DNA from 2 places in the Saccharopolyspora terrae genome. Region 1 is predicted to be linked to the other one. Evidence: riboswitches for the same ligand, from Rfam matches in the RefSeq annotation. Region 1 holds a riboswitch; the other holds the start of a gene.
The links. A riboswitch is a leader RNA that binds a small molecule or an ion and turns the genes downstream of it on or off. The one in region 1 is predicted to bind cobalamin.

Region 1 (5,244 bases):
CCACCACGAACACAACCGAATCCACTGAGATCACCTCAGTGGAAATCCGGTACCCGGTTTCAGCGGGGTTCGGGGGTCTGATTTCCACTGAAATCCGTTGGTGCTGGTGGGGGTGTGGTTACGTGAAGTGCCCCTTCGAGCTTGTGCTCGCAAGGGGCACTTCGGGGTCGGTGGGTCAGGGTTTGAGGCCGGCCACCGGACCGATGACCACGACCGCGGGGGGTTTGATGTCGTGGGTCCGGACGTCTTCGGCGACCTGGGCCAGGGTGGTCTTCAGGGAGCGCTGGGTTCCGGTGGTGGCTTCCTGGACGACCGCGACCGGGGTGTCGGCCGGTCGGCCGTTCTTGATCAGGACCTCGGCGAACGCCTCGATGCGCTGGACCGCCATGAGCAGCACGAGCGTGCCGCGCAACCGGGCCAGGGCCTCCCAGTCCACCAGGGACCGCTCGTCGTCCGGGGCGACGTGGCCGGAGACCACGACCGCCTCGTGCGCGACGCCCCGGTGGGTGACCGGCACGTCGGCCATCGCGGGCGCCGAGAAGGCGCTGGTGATGCCGGGCACCACGGTCACGGGGACTCCGGCTTCGGCGCAGGCCAGCAGCTCTTCGAAGCCGCGGCCGAACACGTACGGGTCGCCGCCCTTGAGCCGGGCGACGAACTTGCCCGCGCGGACCTTCTCGATCAGCGTCTCGTTGATCACCGACTGGCTCGCCGAGCGGCCGTAGGGGATCTTCGAGGCGTCGATGACCTCGACGTGCGAGCCCAGCTCCTCCAGCAGCTCGCGCGGCGCCAGGTGGTCGGTGATGACCACGTCGGCCTTGGCGAGCAGCCGCCGTCCGCGCACCGTGATCAGGTCCGGGGCACCGGGGCCGCCGCCGATCAGCGCGACGCCGGGGGCGTGCGGTTCGGGGTGCTCGTCGATCACGCCGGACTGCATCGCTTCCAGCAGCGCGTCGCGAACTCCGGCGCTGCGGCGCGGTTTTCCGCCGGCCAGCACGCCGAGCAGCAGCCCGTCGTGCTCGGCGACGGCGGGGGTGACCGCGCTGCCCTCGGTGGCGTTGTCGGAGCGGACGCAGAACACCCGGTCGCGTTCGGCCTCGGCGCCGACGGCGGCGTTGACCTCGTCGGACGAGGTCGCGGCGACGGCGTACCAGGCGCCGTCGAGGTCGCCGTCGCGGTACTCGCGACGGCTCCAGGTGATCTCGCCGGAGTCGGCCAGCGCTTCCACCGCGGGCGTCGCCTGCGGGGCGATCACCTCGACGGCGGCGCCTGCGTTGATCAGCCGGGGAAGCCGTCGCTGCGCGACGGGTCCGGCACCGACCACGACCACGCGGCGACCGGCGAGGTCGAGTCCGGCGAGGTAGTGGTTATCCGTTTGAGTGGCCATGTGCGTGTCCGTGTGCGTGACCGTGCCCGGTCGGGTCGTCAGGGTGGTGGTGCGGCGTCTGCGGTGCACCCAGTTTGTCCTCGAAGCCCGGCAGCAGCACCCGGTACGCGCAGGTGTCGCAGTTCATCCGGATGTCGCCGTGCAGGGCCTCGTGGTATCGCTCCACGACGAGGTCGACCAGGGCGTCGCAGTCTCCCAGATATCCGGCGACGTGGAGCGGGAGCTCCGGTGCGGTCTGGGCCCACTCGCGCGCCTGCGTCACGACGCGCTGCGGCAGCACGCCGTCGAACAGGAAGTACGGGGCCACCACGACGCGCTTGGCCCCGAGCTTGCGAGCCCGGTCCAGCCCGCCAGGGACGTCCGGCGATGCCAGGGAGATGAACGCGGTCTCAACCGTCTCGAAACCGCAGGTCTCCTGCAAGAGGCGTGAGACCTTGCACACCTCGGCGTTGGCGTCGGGGTCGGTCGAACCGCGGCCCACGAGAACCACTGCCGTGTCCGCCCATTCGTCGCGCGGGACCTGCTCGGCGATCCGCTCGGCGAGCAGCTCCAGCAGGATCGGGTGCGGGCCGAGCGGGCGTCCGAAGACGAAGGACGTGCCCGGGTGGCGGCGGACTTCGCGTTCCAGCGCGGCGGGGATGTCGCCCTTGCCGTGCCCGGCGGCGACCAGCACCAGCGGCACCGCGGCCATCCGGCGGTGGCCCTTGTCGGTGAGCTCGGTCCAGGCTTCGGTGACCGCGGGGGCGGACAGCTCGATGAACCCGCCCGAGCTGTCGACACCGGCTGCGGACATCCGGGCCTTGAGCCGTTCGAGGAAGGCGTGGAACTGCGCGACGCCTCGTTCGTCCACCGTGCCGTGGCCCACGACCAGCAGCGGTTCGGTCACCGGTTACCTCCAGGTTCTGCCCAGTAGAGCAGGGCGTTGATGGCGGCGGCGGCGATCGCCGCACCACCACGTTCGGTCAGGGTGCTCACGGCCGGTAGGCCGCTGCGCCGCAGTGCGGCCTTGCTGTCCACGGCGCCGACGAAGCCGACCGGGACTCCGACGATCAGCGCCGGTTCCAGTTCGCCGTTCTCGGCGAGCCGGAGCAGTTCGAGGAGCGCGGTGGGGGCGTTGCCGACGGCCCACACCGCGCCGCGCGGGTGTTCGGCCGCCGCGAGCCGCATCCCGGCCGCGGAGCGGGTGAGCCCTTCCGAGGCGGCGAGCTCGGTGACGCCCGGGAAGTCCAGGCCGATGCGGACCTCGCGGGCGGTGATGCCGGAGGCGACCATGCGCACGTCGGTGATCAGCGGCGCACCCGCCAGCAGGGCGTCGCGACCCTGCCGCAGCGCGGGTTCGTCCGCGACGACCTCGCCGGTCCAGCTGGGATCGGCGGTGGTGTGCACGACGCGTTCGACGACCGCCCGGGTCAGCGGTTCGAACCGGTCGAAGTCGGCTCGCGACCGCATGATCCGGTAGGACTCGGTCTCGATCGGATGGACTGTGCGCCTCATGGTCGTTCCTGTTTCCTATGCGATTTCCGCGCTTTTGCGGGCGGTGAACCGCCACCACGCCGCCGCACCGCCCCAGACCAGCAGGAACAGGCCCAGGGTCAGGTATCCGAGCAGCTCGAACTGGTCCGCGATCGCGGCGACCCCGCCGAGGAAGTCCAGTCCCGATTCGGCCAGGACTCCGCAGAGCACGACGAAGGCGACCAGCGCGGCGAGCCCCACGGTCAGCGCGGTGGTGGTGACGTTGACCCACAGCCGCCGCAGCGGCCGGGCCAGGGACCAGGTGTAGGCGCGGGACATCAGGATTCCGTCCACGCTGTCCACTGTGCACATCCCGGCGGCGAACAGCAGCGGCAGGCTCAGCACGGCGATGGCCGACAGGTTCGCGCCCGGGGTGACCATGGCCAGGACGGTGATCTCGGTGGCGGTCTGCATGCCGAGGCCGAACAGCAGGCCGATGCCGAACAGGTGCCAGGACCGGGCCACGCCCTGCATCCGGCCCCGCAGCACCCGCGCGAGCAGGCCGCGGCGTCCGAGGACGATCTCGACCTCGGCTTCGTCGATGGCGCCGCTGCGGGCGCGGCGCAGCAGCCGCCACGCGTCGCGCAGCACGAGCGCGTTGAGCACGGCGAGGGTGGTCAGCACGGCGACCACGATCAGGTCGACGGCGGTGGCCATGCGCACGCCGGTCTGCTCGGCCCACTGCTGGGCGGCGGGTCCGGCGATGAACGCGACCGCGCAGGCCAGCAGCATCACGACGCTGGCGTGGCCGAGGGCGAACCACATGCCGGTGGACACCGGACGCCTGCCGCGCTGCATCAGCAGCCGGGTGGCGTCGTCGATGACGGCGACGTGGTCGGCGTCGAAGCCGTGCCGCAGGCCGAGCAGGTAAGCGGTGGTGCCGGCGGCGGCGAGGCCTCCGGCGGCGCTGAACGCCTGCTCGTGCAGCAGGTAGGCACCCCATCCCGCGAGGTGGAGTGCTCCGATGGCGGCCAACAGGACCGCTGACTTCCGGCGCTCGCGCGCGCCCCAACCGGTGGTGTGCCGGCTCACTTCGGCATCCCGACTCATGGGATCTCCGACCTCCTGGGTTCTCCCGCCCGGGGTTCGGTGGCCGCGCGCCGCGGGTTCGCGGCACGGGGCCGGCGCGCAGTGTCCTGACTCCCGGATCGACGTGGTTCCCCCGCCTTCCAGCTGGTGACAGCCGTGGCGATGGGTGGGGACCACTCCCCGGTCACAGTGGCGGGACCGTCCCGGATTCGCACCGGGTTCCTGCACTGTCGGCGACAGTCATCCTTGCCTGATCTACGGTCCGAGGTCAAACCTGGTGAAATCGATCACGTTGCGTGATCTACGGGCTGCTCCCGTCGGCCGATGGCGCTTTCAACCGGCTCAATCAGGGGTACCCGGTCGGGTGAGCACAGTGCTCCGGCTCGATGCTGCGTCAAGGAGGCCACCATGAACGAGACGCACTCGATCACACTGAACCTGCAGGTCGTGGAGGCAGGGGCGAAGACGACCGCGGACGTCGGGTTCACCACTCCCGCCGGCCAGGCGCTGCACGGTCACGGCACGGCCCGCAGGCACCCCGACGACCCCGAGGTACCGCAGATCGGCGACGAGATCGCCATCGCGCGAGCCCTCTTCGAACTCGCCCACAAGCTCCTGGACAACGCCTCCAACGACATCGGAGACCGACTCCACAGGCGCGTCCACCTACCCGCCTGATACGTCGCACCCTCGGTGGTGGAGGTTTCAACCGAAACTTCCACCACCCGCTGGAGGGTCCAGTTGAAACCTCCACCCCGCTGATGACGACCCGGGGTGTTCACGCGACCTCGGCGAGGACGTCGCGGACGACGTGCGCGGCGACTTCGGCGACGTCCACGGGCAGGCCCGGCCTGGCGCGCACCCGGAGTTGAACGGGGTCCAGGCGCGGCAGGTCGCGGCGCTCGACCAGCCCGGCCGGCCGGGTCTTGGTCGAGGGCAGCAGCGTCACGCCGAGGCCGGCGCGGGTAGCGGCGAGCACGCCGGAGAGGTCGGCCGCTTCGCAGACCAGGTCGGGTCCCCTGCCGAGCGCGTCCATCGCCTCGATCGCGTGCCTGCGCAGCGTGCAGGGCTGGTCGAACACGACCATCGGCAGCGGCCGGTCCTCGGGCGGCGGCTGCCAGTCCGGGGCGGAGAACCACTCCAGCCGGAAACGACCCGCGTCGATGCTGCGGGAGCACACGGTGTCGTCGATGAGCAACGCGATGTCGATGCTGCCGCGGTCGACCGAGTCGGCGAGCCGGGCCGTGCGGTCCAGCCGGAAGCGGATCTCGCGGTCCGGGAACGCCGTGCGCATCCCCGAGGCCAGTTCGGGCAGG
Region 2 (5,244 bases), on a different contig from region 1:
CAGCGCCCGGCCGCAGTGCACGAACAGCTCCTCGACGTTGACGACCACCGCCAGCGCCGGGGGCACGCCCTTGAGCGCGAGGTCGGCCATCGCCACGAAGAACAACCGCGACCGCTCGATGAACCGGCGGCTGACGTCGTCGTTCCCGGAGACCGCCTTCTCGGCGATCTCCGGGAACGGCGGCTCGACGACCTCGCGGAGTTGCGCTTCTGAGGTGACCTGCTCGGCCTCGGCCGGATCCCACGAGGGCACCGTTCTCTCCTGATCAGTGGTGCGCCTCGGAGCGGGTCAGCCCGCCTGGGCCTGCGCGATCAGCGGCACGACCTCATCCACCGCGTAGGACATGCCCGCGGCGGTGCCCGCCGAGAACGCCTGCACGGCCTGCTCGTCGTGCAGCACGACGGCGCGGTGCTCGCGGACCGACTGCAGCGACTGGAAAATCTGATCCCTGTCGACCTCCGCGGCGGACAGGCCGATCGGGAACATCACGGTCAGGTCGGCGTTGAACAGGTCCATGCGCTCGGGCGAAACGCTGACGAAGAAGTTGTCCCCGGCCACCGCCTGCACGGCCGGCGACTGGCGGAACCCCAGCCGCTCCATGAACTCCAGGCGCGAACCGCCGTTGACGTAGGCGCCGTAGGAACCGACCATCTTCGCCCCGACGGCCACGGTCTTGCCCGCGAACTGCGGGTGCGCGGCGGCCGCCTGCTGGAACTTGGCCTCCAGGTCGGCCTTCTGCTGGGCAGCTTCGGCGGACTTGCCCAGCGCCTTGCCGACCATGTCCAGCTGCTGGTCCCACGTGGTCAGGTAGCTCTCGCCGCCCGGCGGGATGCTCACCACCGGAACGCCGAGCCGGTTGAGCAGGTTGTAGCGCTCCTTGTCGCCGCTGGCGCGGGTGTCGAGGATCAGGTCGGGCTGGAGCGCCGCGACGGCCTCCATGTCGACCTCCATGGTGCCGAGCATCTTCGGCGGCGTGGCGTAGCGCTTGTCGGCGGGGATCCACGGCGGGACGCCGTCACCGCCCACCGGCAGCCAGTCGGCGGCACCGACGGGCTGCACCCCGAGGCTCAGCGCGGTTTCGGCGTCGCCCCAGCCCAGCGCGACGACACGCTGGGGACGCTCCGGAACGGTGACGTCACCGAACGCGGTCTTGATGGTGACCGGGAACTGGCCGTCCGCCGATGCGGCGGCGGGCTCGTCGTTCTCGGGACCGGCCGCGCCGCAGCCGGTCAAGGCGATTCCCAGCAGGACTGCCATGATCAGCCCCAGGGTCCGCATCCAGCGCATTTCCACACCTCGCAGTGAGTTAAGTGCGCCTAACCTAACTAACGCTCCGTGTGGAGTCCACCCCGAGATCTACTCGCTGTGACCGACGTTCGTCACATTCGTCCACACCGGACGATCGACTGCTCACCCTCGGTTCATGAGCAACTTCCGGCCGGGTCGTGCGTTGAGCCTCACGAAGGCCCGGTCGGGGCGTTCGAGGGTGCGGAAGGACGCGATCGCGATGGACAGGCTCAACGGCAAGCGCGTGCTCGTGACAGGTGGGGCGTCGGGGATCGGGCAGGCCAGCGTGCTGCGCCTGCTCGACGAAGGCGCCAGGGTGCTGACCACCGACATCGATGAGACCGGGCTGAAGGAGACCTCGCGGCGCGCGGCCGCGGCCGGCACGTGCGACCTGCTGGGCACCCTGCCCCTGGACATCTCCCAGGAGGACGCCGTCGACGCGACGGTGCCGGCCGCGGCCGAGCAGCTGGGCGGGCTGGACGTGCTGGTCAACGCGGCGGGAATGCTGCACAGCGCGCACACGCACGAGTGCTCGCTGGAGCTGTGGAACCGGATCCTCGCGGTCAACCTCACCGGCACCTTCCTGGTCACCCGCGCGGCGTTGCCCGCGCTGCTGGAGACCGGCAGCGGCGTGGTGATCAACTTCAGCTCGACCTCGGCGAACTTCGCGCACCCCTACATGGCCGCCTACGCCGCGAGCAAGGGCGGCATCCAGTCGTTCACCCACAGCATCGCCCTGGAGTACGCCAAGCAGGGCCTGCGCGCGGTCTCGCTGGTGCCCGGCGGGATTCGCAGCGGCATCACCGAGACCACCGCGGACAAGCTGCCCGCCGACACCGACTGGGACCTGTTCACCAAGCTCTCCCCCGCTCTCGGCAGCGGATTCGCACCGCCGGAGCACGTGGCGGGCGTGGTCGCGATGCTCGCCTCCGACGACGGCGCCTTCATCACCGGCACCGAGATCCGCGTCGACGGCGGCACGCACCAGTAATCCACACCCCAACTTCCACTGAAACCCGGCACCCAACTTCCACTGAAGTCGGGTACCCGACTTCCACAGAACCCCGGCACCCGACTTCCACTGAAACCTCGTACCCGAGTTCCACTGAAATCGGGTACCGGAATTCCACTGAGATCCCGGACCCGACATCCACTGGAACCTCGTACCGCTGGTCAACGGGTGATGCTGCGCGCGGAGTGCGCCTGACTCACGACGTCGAGGTGGTCCGGCGCAGCGGCCGCCGGATCGACCGCGCCCCGGCCGGTTAGACTCGATCGCGAGCCGGTCGTGCCACGTGTGGCCGATGGGAATCCGGTCGGAAGCCGGAGCTGACGCGCAGCGGTAGGGGTGACGGGCGAGCCCGAGCCACTGGATCGCACTCGATCCGGGAAGGCGGCTCGCCCGGTGGAGCCCGAGCCCGAAGACCTGCCGGCTCCCCGGACCCGCACCGGTTCCGGGAATCGGCCGACCAGGTCTCGCGCATGGGCCTGGGGTGAGGATTTCCGCACAACGTGTTCTTACGCTGGACGCGCACGGGCTTGATGCTGCTCTGCGCCACCGCACTCGCCGCCTGCAACGCTCCCGCGACGGAGTCGGCTCCGCCTCGGGTGTCGCTGCCCAACTGCGACGGGCACGTCTCGGTGTCCGAACCACCGCGCCGCGCCGTGAGCCTCAACCAGTCGACCACCGAGATCATGCTGGCGCTGGGCCTGGCGGACCGGATGGTGGGCACCGCGACCTGGACCGATCCGGTCGATCCGGCGCTGGCCGCCGAGAACTCCCGAGTACCGCGGCTTTCCGACAACAACCCGTCGTTCGAATCGGTGCTGGCCACCGAGCCCGACGTGGTGCTGGGCGCCTACCAGGCGGTGTTCACCGACGAAGGCGTGGCCTCGCGGGAGCGCTTCGCCGAGCTCGGGGTCCCCACCTACCTCTCCCCCTCCAACTGCTTTCCCGAGGAGGCACCGCTCGCCGAGCCGGTCGAGCTCGACGACATCTACCGGGAGGTGCAGGAGATCGCCACGATCTTCGACGTCCCGCAGCGCGGCGAGGCGCTGGTGGCGCAGCTGCGGCAGCGGGTGGCCGACGCCCAGCGCAAGGCCGTGCCCCACCGGGACACCTCGGTGCTGTTCTGGTTCGCCCGCACCGAATCCCCTTACGTGGCAGGATCAACCGGATCCCCGGCGATCATGACCCGCACCCTCGGGGTGCGCAACGCCTACGAGGACGTGCGCTCGATGTGGCCGCAGGTGTCGTGGGAGGACGTCCTCGCCCGCGACCCCGACCTGCTGGTGCTCGGCGACCTCACCCGCGACGGCGAAGGCGATTCCCTGGCCGCCAAGCAGGAATTCCTGCGCACCGACCCCGCGATGTCACGGCTGCCCGCCGTCGGCGAGGGCCGGTGGATGGGCATGACCGGCACCGAGATGAACATCAGCATGCGCACGATCACCGGGATCGAGCGGCTCGCCGACCGGTTGGCCGAGCTGGAGCGTCGGTGAGGACCGGGCGCCTGCCCTCCTCGCTGATCGTGCTGGTCGGGATTCCGCTGCTGCTGCTGTCGATCGCCGTGGCGGTCACGCTCGGACCGGCTCCGCTGTCGGTGACCGACGTGGCCGGTGTGGTGGGCGCACGGCTGGGCCTGGGCGAGACCGACGTGTCGCGGATCGGACAGGGCATCGTCTGGCAGCTGCGGTTGCCGCGCGCGGTCCTCGCGGCGATCTGCGGCGCCGGGCTCGGGGTGTGCGGCGCGGTGCTGCAGTCGCTGCTGCGCAACCCGCTCGCCGATCCGTTCCTGCTGGGCGTGTCGGCGGGCGCCTCGACCGGCGCGGTGCTGGTGGTGATCCTCGGGCTGGGCGCGGGCGCGATCGGTGTGACCGCGGGCGCCTTCGCCGGTGCGCTGGTCGCGTTCGCGCTGGTGATGACCTTGGGCGCGGTGGCCGGTGGCACCACGACGCACCTGGTGCTGGCCGGTGTCGCGGGGACTCAGCTGTTCTCGGCCCTGACGTCGTTCGTCGTGATCACCTCGGCGGACGCCGAGCAGACCCGGGGCGTGCTGTTCTGGTTGCTCGGTTCGCTCTCGGGCGCCCGCTGGAACGACGTGGCGGTCTCGGGTGCGGTGTGCGCGGTCTGCCTGCTGCTGTGCCTGTCGCGGGCCGGGGCGCTGGACGCCTTCGCGCTGGGGCACGACACGGCCGCAGCACTGGGCGTGCACGTCACGCGGCTGCGGATCGTGCTGCTGGTGGCCACCGCGCTGCTGACCGCCACGCTCGTCGCGGCGGCGGGTGCGATCGGGTTCGTCGGCCTGGTCCTGCCGCAGGCCGCGCGGCTGCTCGTGGGCCCGCGGCACCGCGCGCTGCTGCCGGTCACGGCCGTGCTGGGCGCGATCCTGCTGGTGTGGGTGGACGTCCTGGCGACCACCGTCGCCGCGCCGCAGGAGGTTCCGGTGGGAGTCATGACCGCGCTGGTGGGCGTTCCGGCCTTCGCCGCGCTGCTGGCCCGGCGCGGCCGAACCACCTGAGCGTCCCGCGACCGCTCACCGAAATCCCCTACGCTGCACGCGTTGCGAGGCGTCGACGAGTCTGCGAGGGATCAGATGAACCAGCCGGTGGCGTGGGGTGTGCTCGGCTGCTCCGGAATCGCCGAACGACGAATGCTGCCCGCGCTCCACGAGATCGAGGGTTCCCGGATCGCCGGCCTCGCCAGCCGGGCGCCTGCCAGGGCCGAGCGCTTCGCCGCCGAGCACGGCGGGACCGCGATGAGCTACGAGGAGATGATCGACTCCCCCGCGATCGACGCGGTCTACCTGTCGCTGCCGAACTCGCTGCACTTCGAGTGGGCGCGACGCGCGCTGCGCGCGGGCAAGCACGTGCTGTGCGAGAAGCCGATGACGATCTCGGCCGAGCAGACCGGTGAACTCGTGGCGCTGGCGGCCGAGCGCGGACTGCTGCTGCGGG

Region 2: another riboswitch for cobalamin. It lies ahead of E1181_RS08880 (ABC transporter substrate-binding protein); the one in region 1 lies ahead of E1181_RS23785 (HoxN/HupN/NixA family nickel/cobalt transporter).

The regions. Positions count from the first base shown of each region.
Region 1 is NZ_SMKS01000054.1:90-5,333, forward strand. Features, by position in the region: gene cobA (uroporphyrinogen-III C-methyltransferase) at 176-1,387, opposite strand; gene E1181_RS23775 (sirohydrochlorin chelatase) at 1,368-2,273, opposite strand; gene E1181_RS23780 (precorrin-8X methylmutase) at 2,270-2,881, opposite strand; gene E1181_RS23785 (HoxN/HupN/NixA family nickel/cobalt transporter) at 2,897-3,949, opposite strand; cobalamin riboswitch at 4,029-4,153, opposite strand; gene E1181_RS23790 (DUF1876 domain-containing protein) at 4,337-4,606, shown strand; gene E1181_RS23795 (LysR substrate-binding domain-containing protein) at 4,707-5,244, opposite strand, start outside.
Region 2 is NZ_SMKS01000009.1:126,426-131,669, forward strand. Features, by position in the region: gene E1181_RS08865 (hypothetical protein) at 1-252, opposite strand, end outside; gene E1181_RS08870 (iron-siderophore ABC transporter substrate-binding protein) at 289-1,287, opposite strand; gene E1181_RS08875 (SDR family NAD(P)-dependent oxidoreductase) at 1,508-2,278, shown strand; cobalamin riboswitch at 2,554-2,735, shown strand; gene E1181_RS08880 (ABC transporter substrate-binding protein) at 2,800-3,789, shown strand; gene E1181_RS08885 (FecCD family ABC transporter permease) at 3,786-4,808, shown strand; gene E1181_RS08890 (Gfo/Idh/MocA family protein) at 4,884-5,244, shown strand, end outside.